2 regions of the Streptomyces sp. NPDC050423 genome follow, and region 2 is predicted to be linked to the other one. Evidence: riboswitches for the same ligand, from Rfam matches in the RefSeq annotation. Region 2 holds a riboswitch; the other holds the start of a gene.

Region 1 (10,950 bases), on a different contig from region 2:
TTCCGTGGCGTAGCGCCAGGTGGCCAGCTCCACCGGGCCGTCGAAACGCAACAGCTCCTCGACGGCGCTGTCCAGGAGGTGCCTGTCGCCTCGCTGGACCGCGCTCTGGAAAATGGCACGCTGCGGGGGGTTACGGAAGAACGCGTGGGCGCTGTTGCCGATCAGGTTGATGGTGGTCTCGAAACCCGCAAAGAGGATCACGAAACACATCGCCGCGGCTTCGTTCTCGGTGAGGTGCTCGCCGTGGTCGCTGGCCCGGATCAGGCCGGAGATCAGGTCGTCGCCGGGGTTCTGCCGCTTTCTGTGGATCAGCTCGGCAAGGTAGGCGCGGATCTTCTTCACGGACCGGGCGACCCCGCCGCGCGGCCCGCCGCCGTGCCGGATCATCATGCCCGCCCAGTCCCGGAAGTCGTCCTGGTCCTCCTCGGGTACGCCGAGCAGATCACAAATGGCGTAGATGGGGAGCGGGAAGGCGAAGGCGTGGATCAGGTCGGCCTCCCCCTTCTCCGCGAAATCGTCGATGAGCCGATCAGCCAGCTCCTGCACGCGGGGTCCGAAAGCGGCGATCGTCCGGGGCGTGAACGCTTTGGAGACCAGTCGGCGAAGTCGTGTGTGGTCGGGCGGATCGATGTTCAGCAGATGCGTCATGAGGTTGGCGCTGCGCTCGCCTGGGATGCCGGTTTTGCTCTTTCCCTGGGCGTCCTTCGCGTGGTGCGCGGGGTTCTTCGAAAGGCGGCCGTCGGCGAGGGCCTGCCGGGCGTCTGCGTATCGGGTGACGAGCCACGCCTCGACACCGCTGGGCAATATCGTCTGGTGTACCGGACTGTGCTCCCTCAGCCAGGCGTAGGCGGGGTACGGGTCGGTTGCGAACTCCCAGGTGAAGAGTTCTGGCGGCGGGGTGTGGTTCACGTGACGACGGTATCGGGCGTCCGCGGTTCGGCCTGCGCCGTCGCGTTTCTCGCCGGCCGTCGGTATCGGGCCCCATCGGCGGATGCGGCAGCAACACGGACGGCAGGAAGCCGAGGCGTAACCCGGACCATTGAGCGGCCCTCGGCCGGCCTGGGCCCGGCCCCGGGCGCCTCGTCCTGTCCGCAACACTCAGACGAGTAACAGGGAAGACTCCTGTGGGCTGCTTCCCAAAAAACGGCACCGGCCCCAAAGCGCTCGGTAGAGCGCAATGAGGCCGGAACCTTCCCGGCGGTGCGTCAACACCCCGGGGACGGAACAGTCTCGGAGGACTGATCATGTCCAGTGTGCGAGAAGACGGCAGCCCCGTCCACGGCGACCAGGTCAAGATCGGCGTCCCGCCCATCCTGTCCGAGGAGCGTGCCGAGCTCCTCACCAAGAAGGGGGGAGTCCTGCGGAGAGCCGTACTCCAACGCGGCAGAGATCGAAGGCGTCGTCCGGACCGAGCTGGCCGAACTCGTGAAAGACGAATCCCAACTCCTGGTGAGGGCGTCCGAGTGGGTCAGCAGCCGGCCGGGGGACAGGGAGAAGTACGAGAAGCGTGTCACCGACTTCGCCGGGAAAATCGCGAAGCAGGAGGACCTCATCCACCGGCAGGTCCCCGCGTACATGAAGGCCGGCGTCGACCCCCTCGTACTCAAGGCGGGGTTGAAGGAGATGCAGCAGGAGCCGGCCGAGTACCGCAAGCAGCTGGGCTTCGCCGAAGAGTGGTTGCAGGCGTACGCGGAGCACGAGCGTCAGGCCCGCAACCTCGTCGGCATCGCGCACAACGCCGGCCAGCCCCTCGACAGCATGACGCTGTTGGAGCGCAAGGAAATCTTCGACATCCGGGAAGTCGAAGAATCACTTCACTTCGAAGTACGACATCCGCGCGCAGTTCTCCGGCATGCTCCACAGGCTCCGGCAGGGGCTGTCATGGGCCGGCATGCCCCTTGCCTGGGGCCCGATCAATCCCATGTGGGAACGCCGGCTCTTCTGGTGGAAGCGAGGCTCCCAAGGACAAGGGGACGCCGTGACCTCCCAGCGGCTCCAGCGGTCCCTGGCGGCGGGGGAGACCGAGCTGCTCGCCACCGGCGTCGAGGAACTGCTGCGTCACGACGGCCCGGTGGAGCTGGCGACCTGGCGGTTCGCCAACGGGGCGCTGACGATCGGCGGGCAGCGGGTCGCCGAGGGGGACCCCGTCCTCGTGGTCCCTCGCGGCCGCCGACCGGGACCCCGGACGCTTCGGTGCTCCGGACACGCTGGACCTCGCACGGCGTGACAATCAGCACCTCGGCTACGGGCACGGCATCCATTACCGCCTGGGAGCACCGCTCGCCAGGCTGGAGGGACAGGCCGCGCTCGCCACGCTGCTGAAACGCCTTCCGGACCTGCGGCTTGCGGTGGAACCTGGCGATTTGTGCCGGCGTGGCGGGCTCATCATGCGCGGACTGCGCGCGCTTCCGGTGGAGTTCACCCCCGGGCCCACTTCCAGGGAAGGTGACACGCTGTCAACTCTGTGACTTTTACGTGATCTCTGCTGCATCGACTTGTGACACACGTTCGAGTCCCGCTAGGTTCACCGTTCGACTCACCCGTCACTCGTCAGTCACACGGAAGGCATTCCCATGGGCTCCGCGAACGGCAGACACCGTCGCCCTCGGCAGGCACCCGCGATCATCGTCGCCGCAGGCGTGACCGGCTCGGCCATTGCCATCCCGCTGCTCGGCGCGGCCGGCGCGCACGCCGCCGACGCCTCGACCTGGGACCGGGTGGCGGAGTGCGAGAGCGGCGGCATGTGGAGTGCCGACCTCAGCAACGGCTACTACGGCGGCCTGCAGTTCTCGCAGGAGGTCTGGAAGTCGTACGGCGGCGAGTCCTACGCCCCGCGCGCGGACCTCGCCAGCCGCTCGCAGCAGATCGCCGTGGCGGAGAAGGTCCTGGACGCCCAGGGGCCGAAGGCGTGGCCCAGCTGCGCGGTCATCTCCGGCCTCGCCGTCGACGGGTCCCTGCCCGGCGTCGACCCGGGCAGCACGCGGTCCGCCGACCCGGCCGAGAGCGCGGACCCGGCCGAGAGTGCGGACCCGTCCGCGAGTGCCGCCCCGTCAAAGAGCGCCGGCCCCTCGGACGACGCGTCCAAGGGCGCGACGAAGGCCCCGTCGGACGACGCCACGGCCGACACCGCCGACAAGGACCGTACGCCGGACGCCTCGGCCTCCCCGTCCGCCACGCCCTCGGCATCCGGCTCCTCCGGCGCGACCGCCCCCTCGGGCACCCCGGACGCCTCGGACGCCCCGGACGGGTCCTCCTCGGACGGGGAAGCGGGCGGCAGGCACCGCGGCGCGCCCGCCCCGGAGGGAGCGGGCAGTGACCGGGACTCGGGGCGGCACGCCTCGCGGGGCGAAGGCGACGCACGCGACAAGGGCGCACCGGCTGCTGACGGTACGTACACCGTCCGGCCGGGCGACAACCTCTGGGCGATTGCTGACGCACAGAAGCTGCCCGGCGGCTGGCCCGAGCTGTACGAGGCCAACAAGGCGACGGTCGGTTCCGACCCGGACCTCATCCTTCCCGGCCAGAGCCTCGATCTCGGCGTGCAGGCCGGATGAGGGCGGCCGCGGAAGCGGTCTGATCAACAGCCGAAAACGCCTCAAATCCGGGGCGCTTAAGAGGCCTATGTCCCACTTTTGACTAAGTGAGACATGGGTCTCTTCGCGTGAACTGGCGCGTCTTGTTCGGGAGCTCCCCCCGCAGCCCTTCCGACCTGCGCAAACATGTGTTTTTCAGATGCAATTATGGACCGCTTATCCGGTATGTCCTTCTTTGAATGTGGGGGTTGCGTGTGTTTACGGTCGGAACCGCTCGCACCGCGGGCCCCGTCGATCGTCACGCCGAATCCTGCCGTCGGTCGAAGGGAACAGACGCGTAAAGCGCCGTAGGCAGGAGCGGGGGACCCAGGTAAGTGCCGGGCCCGATCGTCGCAAGACGCATCAGGACCGGCTTGGGGTTAAGTCGTGCGCTAGGACGTGCGACCGGGCAACTCACTTGGCCCGAACCCGACAGCTCACCTCGTAGGCGTCGGTGAGGAGAAGTCTCGATGCTGCTGAACAGCAAGGGCAACAAGCACCGCCGCCCGTCCAAGGCCGTCCGTTTCGCCACGCTCGCCGGTGTGACGGGTGCCGCCATCGCCGTGCCCCTGATGGGTGCCACCGGCGCCTCCGCGGCCTCCGTCTCCACGTGGGACGCGGTCGCCCAGTGCGAGTCCGGCGGCAACTGGTCCATCAACACCGGCAACGGCTACTACGGCGGTCTGCAGTTCTCGCAGTCCAGCTGGGCCGCCGCCGGCGGTACGCAGTACGCGGCCCGCGCCGACCTGGCCAGCAAGTCCCAGCAGATCGCTGTGGCCGAGAAGCTCCTCGACATGCAGGGACCGGGCGCCTGGGCCTGCGCCGGCGCCGGCAACCTGAGCAACGACGGTGTCGACCCGGGCGTCGACACCGGCTCCACCGCCCCCAAGACCGAGACCGCTCCGAAGCAGGAGTCGGCTCCGGCCCAGCAGGCCGAGCCGAAGAAGGCCGAGCGCACCGAGGCCCCCGCCACCAACCGCTCGGACCGCTCGACCGCCCCCGAGGCCGGGCAGAAGAAGACCGTCACCACCCCGACCGGCGAGAAGGTCAAGAAGGGCGACGGCGAGTACAAGGTCGTCACCGGCGACTCGCTGAGCCAGATCGCGGCCGACCACGACGTCAAGGGCGGCTGGGAGAAGCTGTTCGAGCTGAACAAGGACATCGTCAAGGACGCCGACATGATCTTCCCGGGTCAGCAGCTCCACCTGGTGAAGTAGTTCGGCACTCTCCTCGCTGAGCGCCCCGGCCCGGCCGCACCTCCCCCCGTGCGGCCGGGCCGGGGCTCACCGCTTTCCGCGTCGATTGTTCAACTGTTGTAGTTACTGGCCAGTAAATTTCTGGCCGTTTGCCCTGCTGTGCCTGCTCTTGGGTCCTTTTTCGTCCCAGGGGACGGGCGGACGGCCGACTGAGACGGCCGGGCCGGTTAGGCTCTTGTCGCAAGGCCAAAGTGACCCTGCACAACCAGCGTCATATCCCAGAAGGAGATGCCTCGTGCCGTCCATCGACGTCGTCGTAGCCCGGGAAATCCTCGACTCCCGGGGCAACCCCACGGTCGAGGTCGAGGTTGGCCTCGACGACGGCAGCACGGGTCGTGCTGCTGTTCCGTCCGGAGCCTCCACCGGTGCGTTCGAGGCCATTGAGCTTCGCGACGGTGACCCCAACCGCTACCACGGGAAGGGCGTCGAGAAGGCGGTCCTCGCCGTGATCGAGCAGATCGGCCCGGAGCTCGTCGGCTACGACGCGACCGAGCAGCGGCTGATCGACCAGGCCATGTTCGACCTGGACGCCACCGAGAACAAGGGCTCGCTCGGCGCCAACGCCATCCTCGGCGTCTCGCTCGCCGTCGCCCACGCCGCGTCCGAGGCCTCGGACCTGCCGCTGTTCCGCTACCTCGGTGGCCCGAACGCGCACCTGCTGCCCGTCCCGATGATGAACATCCTCAACGGTGGGTCGCACGCCGACTCCAACGTGGACATCCAGGAGTTCATGATCGCCCCGATCGGCGCGGAGTCCTTCTCCGAGGCCCTGCGCTGGGGCGCCGAGGTCTACCACACGCTGAAGAAGGTCCTGAAGACCAAGGGCCTGTCCACCGGTCTCGGTGACGAGGGCGGCTTCGCGCCGAACCTGGAGTCCAACCGCGCCGCGCTCGACCTCATCGTCGAGGCCATCAAGGAAGCCGGCTACGCCCCGGGCAAGGACATCGCGCTCGCGCTCGACGTCGCCGCGTCCGAGTTCTACAAGGACGGCAAGTACGAGTTCGAGGGCAAGTCCCGCTCGGCCGCCGAGATGACCGAGTACTACGAGGAGCTCGTCGACGCGTACCCGCTGGTCTCCATCGAGGACCCGCTGTACGAGGACGACTGGGCCGGCTGGAAGGTCATCACCGACAAGATCGGCGCCAAGGTGCAGATCGTCGGCGACGACCTCTTCGTCACCAACCCGGAGCGCCTGGCCCGCGGCATCGAGGAGGGCTCCGCCAACGCCCTGCTCGTCAAGGTCAACCAGATCGGCTCGCTGACCGAGACCCTGGACGCCGTCGAGCTGGCCCAGCGCAACGGCTTCAAGTGCATGATGTCGCACCGTTCCGGCGAGACCGAGGACGTCACCATCGCCGACCTCGCGGTCGCCGTGAACTGCGGCCAGATCAAGACCGGCGCCCCGGCCCGCTCGGACCGTGTCGCCAAGTACAACCAGCTGCTGCGCATCGAGGAGATCCTCGACGACGCCGCGGTGTACGCGGGCCGCTCGGCGTTCCCGCGGTTCCGCTCCGCGAACTGACGAACACGGCAAGGGCTGACAAGCTCGACCGGGACCGACGCCCCGGCCTCCGTCCGTCCCCGCACTCGGTCCCGTACCGTGTGCGGGGACGGACGTGCGTAATGGGGAGGCGGAGACATGGCCGCGAAGGACCGGGACCGGTTCTCCACCGCGACCCGGCTGAGGCTGCTCGGTGAGCAGACCGCAGCCCGCGTCTACAGGTCCCAGAACCGCCGTCAGGCGCACCGCTCCCGGCTCACCGGCCGGGCGGCCTTCCTGGCCCTGATCGTCTGCTCCCTGGTCGTCGCCCTCGCGTACCCGATGCGTCAGTACGTGTCGCAGCGCGACGAGATCGCCGACCAGGAGCGGCTCGCACAGGAGGCCGAGGCACGCACCGAGGAGCTGCGCGACGAGAAGTCGCGTCTCCAGGACGACGCCTACGTCAAGCGGCTGGCCCGCGAGCACCTGCATTACCTTCTTCCGGGAGAGACCGGCTACACGGTGGTCGACCCCGACGCGGTCAAGGAGCGCAACGGAAAGCCGGGCGAGTCCGGCCGGCCGTGGCACTCCAACCTGTGGGACGGCGTCGACAGCGCCGACCGCGGCTGACCCGTACTCCCTCGTTCATCTGCGCGACCGCAGTTCAAGCAGCCCGATCAGAACCTAGGCAGGCATGGAAACGCCCCCTCCTCAGACCGAGTCCACCGCGCCCACCGACGCGGACATCGCCGCGTTCCAGCAGCAGCTGGGGCGCCCGCCGCGCGGGCTGCGGGCCATCGCGCACCGCTGTCCGTGCGGAAACCCGGACGTGGTCGAGACGCAGCCCCGGCTGGAGGACGGCACGCCGTTCCCGACGACGTACTACCTGACGTGCCCGCGTGCGGCGTCCGCGATCGGCACGCTGGAGGCGAACGGGGTCATGCGGGAGATGACCGAGCGCCTCGGTACGGACCCCGAGCTGGCGGCCGCCTACCGGGCGGCGCACGAGGACTACCTCGCGCGGCGTGACGCCATCGAGGTGCTGGAGGGCTTCCCGAGCGCGGGCGGAATGCCGGACCGGGTGAAGTGCCTGCACGTGCTCGTGGGGCACTCGCTGGCCGCGGGTCCTGGGGTGAACCCGCTGGGGGACGAGGCGATCGCGATGCTGCCGCAGTGGTGGCGCAAGGGGCCGTGCGTGTCGCCCTGCGGCGCGCCGGGCGGGGACGAGAGCTGAGGTTCCCCCCCGGACCCCCGCTCCTCAATCGCCGGAGAGGCTTGAAGACATGACGCGCGTGGCCGCCATCGACTGCGGTACCAACTCGATCCGTCTGCTGGTGGCGGATGCCGACCCCGTCACCGGGGAGTTCGCCGAGCTCGACCGGCGGATGGAGATCGTCCGGCTCGGGCAGGGCGTCGACCGGACCGGACGGCTCGCCCCCGAAGCGCTGGAGCGGACGTTCGCCGCCTGCCGGCAGTACGCGGCGGTGATCAAGGAGCACGGCGCCGAGAAGGTCCGCTTCGTCGCCACGTCCGCCTCCCGGGACGCGGAGAACAGGGACGAGTTCGTCCGCGGGGTGCTGGACATCCTGGGCGTGGAGCCCGAGGTGATCACCGGTGACCAGGAGGCGGAGTTCTCCTTCGACGGGGCCACCAAGGAGCTCACCGGCCGCGACGACCTCGCGAAGCCGTATCTCGTCGTGGACATCGGCGGCGGCTCCACCGAGTTCGTCCTCGGGGACGACCGGGTGCGGGCCGCCCGGTCCGTGGACATCGGCTGCGTCCGGATGACGGAGCGCCATCTCTCGCGGGACGGCGCGGTCGTCGACCCGCCCACGCCGGACGCGGCCGACGCGATCCGCGCGGACGTCGCCGCCGCCCTGGACCTGGCCGGGCAGAGCGTCCCGCTCACCGGGGCGGGCACGCTCGTGGGGCTCGCCGGCACGGTCACCACCGTGGCCGCGATCGCGCTGGGCCTGGAGGAGTACGACTCCGCGGCGATCCACCACTCCCGGCTCTCCCTGGAGCAGGTCCGGGCGATCGCCGGGCGGCTCCTGTCGTCGACCCACGCCGAGCGTGCCGCGATCGGTGCGATGCATCCGGGACGGGTCGACGTGATCGCCTCCGGCGCGCTGATCCTGCTGGCCGTCATGGAGCGGACCGGGGCCCATGAGGTCGTGGTCAGCGAGCACGACATCCTCGACGGGATCGGCTGGTCCATCGCGTAGTGCGCCCCCTCGGGGGCCGGGGCGGCACAGCGCCCTTCTGGGGCCCCCGCGCGGGGCTCCCGGGGCCCCGTGCCGGGAGGTGCGGGAACGTCGCTCATACGCATTCCTGCCTGCACCTTTGAGTCGCTGAGGGCCGCCCGGGGGACCCGGTCCGGGGCACGTCGCGACGAACTTCGTGAACTTCTTCACAAGGAATTGCGCCCCTGGGGGCGGACTTCTCCTCCGGACGGGCGTCCGGGAGGGTGTGCGGGGTCACAAGCGGCCGGAACGGGGCGGTTCCGGGGGTGTTGCGGGAGTGTGAACCGAGGGGGTGGTCCACCTGGCCCGGCGGCTCAAGGGCCAGCTCACAGGGGGTGAACAACGTTCGCCACGGTGTCGTGGTTCCCTTCCGGGAGCATGACCTGGGTCACGTGGGCGGCGAAGTGTAGCAGAGGGTGGGGCATACCTTGTGAAGGGGCTCACGAGGTATCCCCCCGGGTGGGGTGGATACTCGATGGCATGAGCACCACGGAGCGTCCCAGGATCCTCGTAGTAGGCGGTGGGTACGTAGGCCTGTACGCAGCTCGGCGCATTCTGAAGAAGATGCGCTACGGAGAGGCGACCGTCACGGTCGTCGACCCCCGTTCGTACATGACCTACCAGCCCTTCCTCCCCGAAGCTGCTGCCGGCAGCATCTCGCCCCGGCACGTCGTCGTCCCGCTGCGGCGCGTGCTGCCGAAGGCCGAGGTCCTCACCGGCCGCGTCACGACCATTGACCAGGACCGCAAGGTCGCCACGGTCGCGCCGCTCGTCGGCGAGGCCTACGAGCTGCCCTTCGACTACCTGATCATCGCGATGGGCGCCGTCTCGCGCACCTTCCCGATCCCCGGCCTGGCCGAACAGGGCATCGGCATGAAGGGCATCGAGGAGGCCATCGGCCTGCGCAACCACGTTCTGGAGCAGCTCGACAAGGCTGACTCGACCACCGATGAGGAGGTCCGCCGCCGGGCGCTCACCTTCGTCTTCGTGGGTGGCGGGTTCGCCGGTGCGGAGACCATCGGCGAGGTCGAGGACATGGCCCGCGACGCGGCGAAGTACTACACGAACGTGAAGCGCGAGGACATGCGCTTCGTGCTCGTCGACGCCGCCGACAAGATCCTTCCCGAGGTCGGCCCGAAGCTGGGTGCCTGGGGCCGGGAGCACCTGGAGTCCCGTGGTGTCGAGGTCTTCCTCTCGACCTCCATGGACTCCTGCGTCGACGGTCACGTGGTGCTGAAGAACGGTCTGGAGGTCGACTCCAACACCATCGTGTGGACGGCCGGCGTGAAGCCGAACCCGGCGCTGGCCCGCTTCGGCCTGCCGCTCGGTCCGCGCGGTCACGTGGACACCTCCGAGAAGCTCCAGGTGCAGGGCACCGACTACATCTGGGCCGCGGGCGACAACGCCCAGGTTCCGGACCTGGTCGGCCGCAAGGCCGGCAACCCGAACGCCTGGTGCCCGCCGAACGCCCAGCACGCACTGCGTCAGGCCAAGGTCCTCGGCGACAACGTCATCTCCGGGATGCGCGGCTTCCCGCAGGCCGACTACAGCCACGCCAACAAGGGCGCGGTCGCCGGTCTGGGCCTGCACAAGGGCGTCGCGATGATCGTCGTCGGCAAGATGAAGATCAAGTTCAAGGGCCGCCTCGCCTGGTACATGCACCGTGGCTACCACGGCATGGCGATGCCGACCTGGAACCGCAAGATCCGGGTCTTCGCCGACTGGACCCTCGCGATGTTCCTCAAGCGCGAGGTCGTCTCGCTCGGCGCCATGGAGACGCCGCGCGAGGAGTTCTACGAGGCCGCCAAGCCGGCTCCGGCCCCCGCAGCCGCCCAGCCGGTGGGCGAGAAGGCCAAGGCCGCCTCCTAGCGCGCACCCGGGACCGGAGGCCCAACACCTCCCGGTCCGCCCGCGGATACCCGTATCCGCGCGGAGCAGTCGCACAACGCCCGAAGGGGCCGTCCGCCATCCGTGGTGCGGGCGGCCCCTTCGGCGTATCGGTACGGCGCGGGGCGGGGCACGGTACAGGGGGGCCGGGGCCAGCGGCCCGGCGGATGCATGGTTCGTACAGGCATTTTGCCGTTCCATTGCGCAGTAGCGGGATGGCCCGGTCGCCGGAAACTGTTGAGGGGGGTGTACCTCGCCGCGGTGCCAACGGGTGCCGGGGCGTGGTCCGAGACATGTGTGGGCATGTCTGGGCACGTTGGGAAACACCATCACGGAGGTGTGCGCCATGGCAGACGCCGCGTTGCGGCTGACCGCTCTCGCCCAGGAGTTGCTGGGAGAACCCCTACCGGTCCGCATCCGGGCCTGGGACGGCAGCGAATCCGGACCGCCCGATGCTCCCGCCCTCGTCATCAGGAACCGTCGCGCCCTGCGCCGGCTGCTGTGGAAACCGG
Region 2 (10,950 bases):
GCCCGCATCTGCTTGATCCGTCATGCTGCTCACCGTATCCATATTGATTCAATCAACATTGACAGATTCAAAGTCAAGCATGGACAGTCGAATCAATGTCAAGAGTCACAACACCGGAATGTCCATGGAGGAAGCAATGACGACCATGACCGGCTCAGCCCCGCTCGACGTCCCCCGAGGCCTCGCGGGTGTCGTCGTCACCGACACGGCCCTCGGTGATGTCCGCGGCAGGGAGGGCTTCTACCACTACCGGCAGTACTCGGCGGTCGAGCTGGCGCAGACCCGCGGCTTCGAGGACGTCTGGTACCTGATGACCGAGGGCGAACTGCCCGGTCCGGCCGCCCGCGCCGACTTCGCGGCCCGCACCGCCGGACTGCGCCGGCTGCCCGCGGAGGTGCGTGACGCCCTGCCCGCCATAGCCCGTGCCGGCGCCGTCTCCGGTCCGCTCGCGGGGCTGCGCACGGCGCTCTCGCTGCTCGGCGCATCGGCGGGCTTCCGCCCCGTGTACGACATCGACGCCGGCCGGCGCCGTGCCGACGCGCTGACCGCCTGCGCCGCGGTCCCCACCGTGCTCACCGCCCTGCACCGGCTCGGTCGGGGCCTCGAACCGGTGGAGCCGCGCGACGACCTGCCGTACGCGGCCAACTACCTCTACATGCTCACCGGTTCCGTGCCGGACGCCGCCCGGGTCAGGGCCGTCGAGCAGTATCTGATCTCCACCGTCGACCACGGCTTCAACGCCTCGACCTTCACCGGCCGGGTCGTCGCCTCCACCGGCGCGGACGTCGCCGCATGCCTGGTGGCGGCCGTCGGCGCGCTCTCCGGACCGCTGCACGGCGGTGCGCCCAGCCGGGCCCTCGACACCCTGGACGCCATCGGGACCCCCGACCGCATCGACGGATGGATCCGCGAACGGGCGCTCGCCGGTGACCGGATCATGGGCTTCGGGCACCCGGTCTACCGCACCGAGGACCCGCGCTCGCGCATGCTGCGCGGCATCGCCCAGAGCTTCGGCGGACCACTCGTCGACTTCGCCGTCGAGGTGGAACGGCAGGTCGAGGCGATCCTCGCCGAGCTCAAGCCGGGGCGCGAACTCCACACCAACGTGGAGTTCTACGCCGGAGTGGTCATGGAACTGTGCGGGCTGCCGCGCGAGATGTTCACGCCGACGTTCTGCGCGGCGCGAGTGGTCGGCTGGAGCGCCAATATCCTGGAGCAGGCGGAGGACTCAAAGATCATCCGCCCGGCGGCCCGTTACGTCGGCCCGCCTCCGCCGCAGCCGGTCCCGGCCGCCTGACGTCCCCCGAAGGGCCCCCGTTGAACCCGTCGTCCCCGCCCCGCAGCCGGCAGATCCCGGTCATCGTCCTCGCAGGATTCCTGGGATCCGGCAAGACGACGCTGCTCAACCACCTGCTGCGCCATCGCGCGGGAAACCGGATCGGCGTGATCGTCAACGACTTCGGGTCCATCGAGATCGACGCCATGACCGTGTCCGGGCAGGCCGGCTCGACGGTCTCACTCGGCGGTGGCTGTCTGTGCTGCGCGGTCGACGTGAGCGAGCTGGACACCTACCTGGAGACCCTCACCCGGCCCGCCGCCCGGCTCGACGTGATCGTCATCGAGGCGAGCGGGCTCGCCGAACCCCAGGAACTCGTACGGATGCTGCTGGCCAGCGACAACCCGCACATCGTGTACGGGGGACTGGTCGAGGTGGTCGACGCCGCCGAGTTCGCCGCCACCCGGGACCGCCACCCGGAGATCGACCGCCATCTCGCCGTCGCCGACCTGGTCGTGCTGAACAAGACGGACCGGGCCGGGGACGCCGGACTGCTCCGCATCCGGGAGGCCGTCGCCTCCACCGGCAGCACGGCGGCCGTCGTCCCCGCCACGTACGGGCGCATCGACCCCGAGCTGCTCTTCGATCCGGCGCTGCGGCCCGAAAGCGAGGAGAAGGCCCGGCAGCTGACCTTCGAGGACCTGTACCTGGAGGAGCGGGCGGCGGACGCCGGTGAGGAGCACGGGGACCATCTGCACGCGGCGTACGAGAGCGTCGAGTTCACCTCCGACGTGCCCATGAGCCCCCGTCGGCTGATGGGGTTCCTGGACTCCCGGCCGGAAGGCCTCTACCGGATCAAGGGGTTCGTCGACTTCGGCGCGGGGGACACGGACAACCGTTACGCGCTGCACGCGGTCGGCAGGTTCCTGCGGTTCGCCCCGCAGCCCTGGACGCGCGGCGAACCGCGGCTGACCGGGCTCGTGCTGATCGGCTCCGGCATCGACGCCGAGGCCCTGCGCAAGGAGCTGGCGGACTGCCGGGAGACCGTCCCGGCGCCGGGGGAAACGGCGCCGGGGGAAACGGCGCCGGACACAGCGCAGGACGCCGCACATGAGCGAAGCATGTGGGGCGTCCTGCGGTACGTGCGGCAGCCCGGCGACGACGCATAGCGCCACGGACCGGGCCGGCCGGTTACACCGGGCCGGCGATCACCGCGACCGGGGACTCCAGCGGCGTCCCCGAACCGTCGCGCCGCGGGTCGGGCTCGGGCAGCGTGGCCGGTGTGCCGTTCTTCTGCGCGGCGCGGGCGGGCGTCGGGCCGGCCCAGGCGAACGTCAGGATGTCCTCGCCCTTGAGGAACCGCTGACAGCGCACCCCACCGGTGGCCCGGCCCTTGCGCGGGTACTGGTCGAACGGGGTGTACTTGCACGTCAGCACGGAGTCGTCCAGCGTGCCGTGCGAACCGGCGACCGTGAACACCATGGCGTCCGCGGCCGGATCCACCGCGGCGAAGGAGAGCACCTCCGCGCCCTCCGTGAGCTTGACGCCCGCCATGCCGCCGGCCGGACGGCCCTGCGGGCGCACCTGTGCCGCCGGGTAGCGCAGCAACTGCGCGTCCGAGGTGATGAAGACCAGGTCCTCCTCGCCGGTGCGCAGCTCCACCGCGCCGACGATCCGGTCACCGTCCTTGAGGCCGATGACCTCCAGCTCGTCCTTGTTGGCCGGATAGTCCGGCACCACGCGCTTCACGACGCCCTGCAGGGTGCCGATCGCCAGCCCCGGCGAGGACTCGTCGAGCGTGGTGAGGCAGACGACCTCCTCGTCCGCCTCCAGGGTGAGGAACTCCGCGACCATCGCGCCGCCCGAGAGGCTGGGCGCCGCATGGGTGTCCGGCAGCTGCGGCAGATCGATCACCGCCAGCCGCAGCAGCCGCCCCGTCGAGGTCACCACGCCGACATCGCCCCGTGCCGTGGCGGGCACGGCCGACACGATCACATCGTGCTTGGCGCGCTTGGCGTCCTCGGCGAAGACGATCGGGTCGCCGTTGGCCGTACGCGCCAGCAGTCCGGTCGAGGACAGCAGCACCCGGCACGGGTCGTCCGCGACCTCCAGCGGTACCGCCGCGACCTGCGAACCGGCCGACTCCAGCAGCACCGTACGCCGGTCGGTGCCGAACTTCTTGGCGACCGCGGCCAGTTCCGTGGAGACGAGCTTGCGCAGCTCGTTGTCCGATTCGAGGATCGCGGTCAGCTCGTCGATCTCGGTGTTGAGCCGGTCCTGCTCGCTCTCCAGCTCGACCCGGTCGAACCGGGTCAGCCGGCGCAGCGGGGTGTCCAGGATGTACTGCGTCTGGACCTCGCTCAGCGAGAAGTGCTCGATGAGCCGGTCTTTGGCCTGCGCCGAGTTGTCGCTGGACCGGATGAGCCGGATGACCTCGTCGATGTCGATCAGCGCGACGAGGAGGCCCTCGACCAGGTGCAGCCGGTTGCGGCGCTTGGTCCGGCGGAACTCGCTGCGCCGGCGCACCACCTCGAAGCGGTGGTCGAGATAGACCTCCAGGAGCTCCTTGAGGCCCAGGGTGAGCGGCTGTCCGTCGACCAGCGCCACATTGTTGATGCCGAAGGACTCCTCCATCGGCGTCAGCTTGTAGAGCTGTTCCAGGACGGCCTCCGGCACGAAGCCGTTCTTGACCTCGATGACCAGGCGCAGTCCGTGCGAGCGGTCGGTGAGGTCCTTGACGTCCGCGATGCCCTGGAGCTTCTTCGCCGAGACCAGGTCCTTGATCTTGGCGATCACCTTCTCCGGACCGACGCTGAAGGGCAGTTCGGTGACGACCAGACCCTTGCGGCGTGCCGTGACGCTCTCCACGGCGACGGTGGCGCGGATCTTGAACGAGCCGCGGCCTCCCGCATAGGCGTCCTTGATGCCGCCGAGGCCCACGATCCGGCCACCGGTCGGCAGGTCGGGACCGGGGACGAACCGCATCAGGGTCTCCAGGTCCGCGCCCGGATGCTTGATCAGGTGGCGGGCGGCGGCGATGACCTCGCCCAGGTTGTGCGGCGGCATGTTCGTCGCCATGCCGACGGCGATCCCGGTCGTGCCGTTGACCAGGAGGTTCGGATAGGCGGCCGGGAGGACGACGGGCTCCTGCTCCTGGCCGTCGTAATTCGACTGGAAAGCGACGGTGTCCTCGTCGATCGACTCCGTCATCAACGACGTCGCGTCGGCCATCCGGCACTCGGTGTACCGCATGGCGGCCGGCGGGTCGTCGTTGCCGAGCGAGCCGAAGTTTCCGTGTCCGTCGACGAGGGGGAGCCGCATGGAGAACGGCTGTGCCATCCGCACCAGGGCGTCGTAGATCGACGCGTCCCCGTGCGGGTGCAGCTTACCCATGACCTCGCCGACGACGCGGGCGCACTTCACGTAGCCGCGGTCCTGGCGCAGGCCCATCTCGTTCATCTGGTACACGATGCGGCGGTGCACCGGCTTCAAGCCGTCACGGGCGTCCGGCAGGGCCCGTGAGTAGATCACCGAGTACGCGTACTCAAGGAAGGAGCCCTGCATTTCGTCGACGACGTCGATGTCGAGGATCTTCTCCTCGAAGTCGTCCGGCGGCGGGGTCTTCGTGCTGCGGCGGGCCATCGCGGCTGCGACTCCTTCACGGATTCTGTTCGGGCAACCTCAGGTTCTGACGCGGACCATTGTGGACCGCCGCACTGACAACTCCGACCTCGACCCGTCCCAAAGGGGGTTCTCCACCCGTCCCGAGGGGTCCGGACCCCGCTTTCCGGTGACCTGCGCGGCACGGGAACTTCGCCAGGCGTCGGTGCGCTTGCTTACAGTGGCAGGTCTCGCATCACTCCAGTATCGCGATCGAAGGGACGTACATGCCCATGGGTCACACGGCCACAGCCCAGGCCGGCTCCGGCGGCTTGACAGCGACCGAGCACCGTCTGGCCAACGGCCTGCGCGTGGTGCTCTCCGAGGACCATCTGACCCCGGTCGCCGCGGTGTGCCTCTGGTACGACGTCGGCTCGCGCCACGAGGTCAAGGGACGCACCGGTCTGGCTCACCTCTTCGAGCACCTGATGTTCCAGGGTTCGGGCCAGGTCAAGGGGAACGGACACTTCGAGCTGGTGCAGGGCGCCGGCGGCTCCCTCAACGGCACCACCAGTTTCGAGCGGACCAACTACTTCGAGACGATGCCCACGCATCAGCTGGAACTGGCCCTGTGGCTCGAGGCCGACCGGATGGGCTCGCTGCTCGCCGCGCTCGACGAGGAGTCCATGGAGAATCAGCGGGACGTCGTCAAGAACGAGCGCCGCCAGCGCTACGACAACGTCCCGTACGGCACCGCGTTCGAGAAGCTGACCGCCCTCGCCTACCCGGAGGGCCACCCGTACCACCACACCCCGATCGGCTCGATGACCGACCTGGACGCGGCGACGCTCGAGGACGCACGGACCTTCTTCCGTACGTACTACGCGCCCAACAACGCGGTGCTCTCGGTCGTCGGCGACATCGACCCCGGGCAGACGCTCGCCTGGATCGAGAAGTACTTCGGCACCATCCCGTCGCACGACGGCAAGCAGCCGCCGCGGGACGGCTCACTGCCCGAGGTCATCGGCGGTGAGCTGCGCGAGGAGGTCCGCGAGGAGGTCCCGGCGCGTGCGCTGATGGCCGCCTACCGGCTGCCGCAGGACGGCACCCGCGAGTGCGACGCCGCGGATCTCGCGCTGACCGTGCTGGGCGGCGGGGAGTCGTCCCGGCTGCACAACCGCCTGGTCCGCCGGGACCGGACGGCTGTCGCGGCGGGATTCGGGCTGCTGCGGCTGGCCGGTGCGCCCTCGCTCGGCTGGCTGGACGTCAAGACGTCCGGCGGCGTCGAGGTGGCGCAGATCGAGTCCGCGGTCGACGAGGAGCTCGCCCGGTTCGCCGAGGAGGGCCCCTCGCCCGAGGAGATGGAGCGCGCCCAGGCACAGTTGGAGCGCGAGTGGCTGGACCGGCTCGGTACGGTCGCGGGCCGGGCCGACGAACTGTGCCGGTTCGCCGTGCTGTTCGGTGACCCGCAGCTCGCCCTGAGCGCCGTGCACCGGGTGCTCGACGTCACCGCCGAGGAGGTCAGGGCGGCCGCCAGGGCCCAGCTGCGGCCGGACAACCGGGCGGTGCTGGTCTACGAGCCGGTCGAGTCGGCGGAGCCCGTCGAAGAGGCCGAAGCCGACGCCGCCAACGACACCGACGCGCACGAAGGAGCGGACAAGTGACCGACGCTGCCGCGACTGGAGTTTCGATGCAGTACCACCCGCAGCCCGCCCCGGGAGCGGCCAGGCCCTGGGCCTTCCCCGCACCCGAGCGCGGCGCCCTGCCCAACGGCCTCACGGTGCTGCGCTGCCACCGCCCCGGCCAGCAGGTCGTCGCCGTCGAGATCTTCCTCGAAGCCCCGCTGGACGCCGAGCCCGAGGGCCTGGACGGGGTGGCCACGATCATGTCGCGCGCCCTGTCCGAGGGCACCGACAAGCACAGCGCCGAGGAGTTCGCCGCCGAGCTGGAGCGGTGCGGCGCCACTCTGGACGCCCATGCCGACCACCCCGGTGTCCGGGTCTCCCTGGAGGTTCCCGCCTCCCGGCTGGCCAAGGCGCTCGGTCTGGTCGCGGAGGCCCTGCGGGCACCGGCCTTCGCCGACAGCGAGATCGAGCGGCTGGTGAACAACCGGCTCGACGAGATCCCGCACGAGCAGGCGAACCCCGCCCGGCGCGCTGCCAAGCAGCTCTCCAAGGAGCTCTTCCCGGCCACGGCCCGCATGTCGCGCCCGCGCCAGGGCACCGAGAAGACCGTGGAGCGGATCGACTCCGCGGCCGTCCGCGCCTTCTACGACGCCCACGTCCGGCCGTCCACCGCGACCGCCGTGGTCGTCGGTGACCTCACCGGCATCGACCTGGACGCCCTGCTCGCCGACACCGTCGGCGACTGGTCGGGCAACACGGCGGAGCGCCGCCCCGTCCCGCCGATCACCGCCGACGACACCGGCCGGGTGGTGATCGTGGACCGCCCCGGAGCGGTGCAGACGCAGCTGCTCCTCGGCCGGATCGGCGCCGACCGGCACGACAGCGTCTGGCCCGCCCAGGTGCTCGGCACGTACTGCCTGGGCGGCACGCTGACCTCCCGCCTGGACCGGGTGCTGCGCGAGGAGAAGGGCTACACCTACGGCGTGCGCGCCTTCGCCCAGGTGCTGCGCTCCTCGGCCCGGGACGCCGCCTCGGGGGCGACGGGCGCAGCGATGCTCGCCATCAGCGGCTCGGTGGACACGGAGTCCACCGGTCCGGCGCTGGAGGACCTGTGGAAGGTGCTGCGGACCCTGGCCGCGGAGGGTCTGACGGACGCGGAGCGCGAGACGGCCGTGCAGAACCTCGTGGGCGTCGCACCGCTGAAGTTCGAGACGGCGGCCTCCGTCGCCGCCACCCTCGCGGACCAGGTCGAGCAGCACCTCCCGGACGACTACCAGGCGCACCTGTACGCGCGCCTCGCGGACACCGGCACGGTGGAGGCGACGGCGGCCGTGGTCAACGCCTTCCCGGGGGACCGGCTGGTCACGGTCCTCGTCGGGGACGCCGCACAGATCGAGCAGCCCGTCAGGGCCCTCGGCATCGGAGAGGTCTCGGTCGTCACCGGCTGACCGCTCAATCCTCCTGAAAGTGGGGCAAAAGGAAGGCCCTGGCAGATCACCCTCCGCCAGGGCCTTCCCTTTTGTCCGATTTAGGGGAGAGGTTACCTGTCTGCCCTGTGGGATGTGCTACAAATCCGCCTGTCCGTTTGGTGTGGGGAAGTGCCCCCGCTTAGCGTCGGCTCGGCTGTCCGCCACTCGTATGCCGCATCCGTGACGTACCGGGCAGTCATCGCCGAGTCCCCGTCAGGCGCGAGCCCGGGGAGCCGGGGACCCACGCAGTCCCTGGGGTGAATCGGGTGCCCATGCCTCAGTGAGGCCGGGGGATCCGTAGGAGACCTTCCTGCTCCGAACCCGTCAGCTAACCCGGTAGGCGAGAAGGAAGGAAAGGACCAGCCACTTCATGGCGTTCACCCGTGCCACGGGGAAGCACCGTGCCCCGAGCCGTCTGACGCGCTGCGGCGCGAAGGCCGTCGGCATCGCGACCCTGGCCACCACCGGCGTCATCGGCTCCCTGGCCTCCCCGGCCCTCGCCGCGGACGCCGAGACCCCCGCCACCGACGAGACAGGCCTCTCCCAGGCCATCGCCATCGAGGGCGACCTGGCCGACCGGATCGACGCGCAGGCGGACGCGCAGCAGCACCAGGCCGATGCCGCCGCGAAGGCGAAGGCGGAAGCCAAGGCGAAGGCCGAGGCCGAGAAGAAGGCTGACGCCAAGAAGAAGGCCGACGCCAGGGCCAGGGCGGCCGCGAAGGCCAAGGCCGCCGCCAGGGCCGAGGCGGCCCGCGAGAGCGAGGCGCGTGCCGCCCGCTCCGCCGAGCGCGCCCGGCTGGGCACCTTCCAGCTCCCCGTCGCAGGTTCCTACGTGAGCACCGGCTACAAGTCCAGTGGCTCCCTGTGGTCCTCCGGCAGCCACTCCGGCATCGACTTCCACGCCGCGTCCGGCAGCTCCGTCGTCGCCGTCGGCGCCGGCACGGTCGTCGAGGCCGGCTGGGGCGGCGCGTACGGCAACAACATCGTGCTCCGGATGACGGACGGCACCTACACCCAGTACGGCCACCTCTCCTCGATCGGCGTCTCCGTCGGCCAGAGCGTCGGCCAGGGGCAGCGAATCGGCCTCTCCGGCTCCACCGGCAACTCCACCGGACCGCACCTCCACTTCGAGGCCCGGACCACGCCGTCGTACGGCTCCGACATGGACCCGGTCGCCTATCTGCGCGCCCACGGCGTCACCGTCTGACCGACGCGCGAAGCGCTTCGGTGAAAGGCCCCGGCAGCCCGCCGGGGCCTTCGTCGTGTCCAAAAGATATTCATGAATTTCCACCCGGCATCGGAAATGCGACCGCATTGCAATAGAGTCACAGGACAGGCGTCGATCGGCCGCGTTCCGCGGGGACTGAGGCGGAGGTTCGGACATGCGCATTCCGGCGCATTCGGTATGCACGGCAATCCGTGACGACATCGTCTCCGGTGTCTTCGAACGCGGCAGCCGACTCACCGAGGAGGTGCTCGCGCGCCGTTACGGGGTTTCCCGCGTCCCGGTACGCGAAGCGCTGCGCACCCTGGAGTCCGAGGGCTTCGTGGTCACCCGCAGGCACGCCGGGGCCTGTGTCGCCGAGCCCGACGAGCAGGAGGCCGCCGACCTCCTGGAGGTCCGGATGCTGCTGGAGCCGCTCGGCGCGGCCCGTGCCGCCCAGCGCCGCACCGACGCCCACCTCAAGGTGCTGCGCGGCCTGGTCAGGCTGGGTCAGGAGCGGGCCCGCCGGGGCGAGGGCGAGGATCTGCGCTCACTGGGCGGCTGGTTCCACGAGACGCTGGCCCAGTCCTCCGGCAGCCCCGGCCTGATCGCGCTGCTCACCCAGCTCCGGCACAAGATCGCCTGGATGTACGCGGTCGACCAGCCGGCCCGTCCGGCCGATTCCTGGGCCGAGCACGGGGCCATCGTGGACGCCGTGGCGCGCGGCGACGCGGAACGCGCTCGGGCGCTGGCCGCCCAGCACGCCGAGCGGGCCACCGCTGCCCACCGGCTGCGCCGCGCCGGCCGGCCGGGTGCCGCCGTCCCCCGCGCCGGCCGGGTGAGGACTTCGCAACCTGCCGTAAACACCCCGAGCGGCCGGCATTAACAATGAAGCCGTATACAAGGAACAGGGTATTCAGTGGCGCCTTCTTCTTGCTGCCCTGAATTATTCCGCGTGGGTTTTTCTCCATGGTTCGTCATTCCCGCGCACACGAAAGAGCCGCGACTCCCGGTCGGGGGTGTCGCGGCTCTTTCGCAGGAATTTCGGCGGTCGTGACCGCTGGGTCAGACGGTCTCCGGAAGCTCGTCGAGCCCCTCGGCGACCAGCTTGGACAGACGGTCCAGAGCAGCTTCGGCGTTGTCGGCCTCGGAAGCGAGAACGATCTCCTCGCCGCCCTGGGCACCGAGCCCGAGCACCGCGAGCATGGACGCGGCGTTCACCGGATTGCCGTCGGCCTTGGCGATGGTCACGGGTATCCCGGAGGCCGTGGCCGCACGGACGAAGATGGATGCGGGGCGGGCGTGCAGGCCCTCGGCCCAACCGACGTTGACGCGGCGCTCAGCCATGGTTCTGCCCTTCACGAATCAATGGTTGTCTAGACCAGTCTCTCATGCAGTGTGTGATGCTCCAGCCGACCCGCGACACGTCCGCGGGCCGCTCGTACCGTCGACCGGCCACCCTCAGACTGCCCCGGCCCCGACCCCCACGCGACCGCTGACCGAGCCGTACGCTTTGCCCATGGAGCCCTCTCCGGAGCAGAGTCCGCATCACGTCTACCCCGACCACTGGGAGGCGGACGTGGTGCTCCGCGACGGCGGCACCGCGCGGATCAGGCCGATCACCACGGACGATGCCGAACGACTGGTCAGCTTTTACGAGCAGGTGTCCCCGGAGTCGAAGTACTACCGTTTCTTCGCTCCCTACCCCCGGCTCTCCGCCAAGGACGTCCACCGCTTCACCCATCACGACTACGTCGACCGGGTGGGACTCGCCGT

Evidence for each region. A riboswitch is a leader RNA that binds a small molecule or an ion and turns the genes downstream of it on or off. The one in region 2 is predicted to bind cyclic di-AMP.
Region 1: another riboswitch for cyclic di-AMP. It lies ahead of AB0I52_RS13660 (transglycosylase family protein); the one in region 2 lies ahead of AB0I52_RS15130 (M23 family metallopeptidase).

Annotation. Positions count from the first base shown of each region.
Region 1 is NZ_JBFAJY010000015.1:1,222-12,171, reverse strand. It holds gene AB0I52_RS13675 (cytochrome P450) at 1-909, opposite strand, end outside; partial or broken gene AB0I52_RS13670 (cytochrome P450) at 1,988-2,468, shown strand; gene AB0I52_RS13665 (transglycosylase family protein) at 2,574-3,554, shown strand; cyclic di-AMP (ydaO/yuaA leader) riboswitch at 3,867-4,038, shown strand; gene AB0I52_RS13660 (transglycosylase family protein) at 4,043-4,789, shown strand; gene eno (phosphopyruvate hydratase) at 5,064-6,350, shown strand; gene AB0I52_RS13650 (septum formation initiator family protein) at 6,468-6,938, shown strand; gene AB0I52_RS13645 (DUF501 domain-containing protein) at 7,003-7,542, shown strand; gene AB0I52_RS13640 (Ppx/GppA phosphatase family protein) at 7,592-8,533, shown strand; gene AB0I52_RS13635 (NAD(P)/FAD-dependent oxidoreductase) at 9,032-10,420, shown strand; gene AB0I52_RS13630 (cyclopropane-fatty-acyl-phospholipid synthase family protein) at 10,785-10,950, shown strand, end outside.
Region 2 is NZ_JBFAJY010000017.1:32,270-43,219, reverse strand. It holds gene AB0I52_RS15160 (citrate synthase) at 1-24, opposite strand, end outside; gene AB0I52_RS15155 (citrate synthase/methylcitrate synthase) at 137-1,297, shown strand; gene AB0I52_RS15150 (GTP-binding protein) at 1,318-2,445, shown strand; gene AB0I52_RS15145 (DNA topoisomerase IV subunit A) at 2,468-4,918, opposite strand; gene AB0I52_RS15140 (pitrilysin family protein) at 5,164-6,540, shown strand; gene AB0I52_RS15135 (pitrilysin family protein) at 6,567-7,949, shown strand; cyclic di-AMP (ydaO/yuaA leader) riboswitch at 8,161-8,327, shown strand; gene AB0I52_RS15130 (M23 family metallopeptidase) at 8,341-9,177, shown strand; gene AB0I52_RS15125 (GntR family transcriptional regulator) at 9,353-10,060, shown strand; gene AB0I52_RS15120 (HPr family phosphocarrier protein) at 10,240-10,521, opposite strand; gene AB0I52_RS15115 (GNAT family N-acetyltransferase) at 10,694-10,950, shown strand, end outside.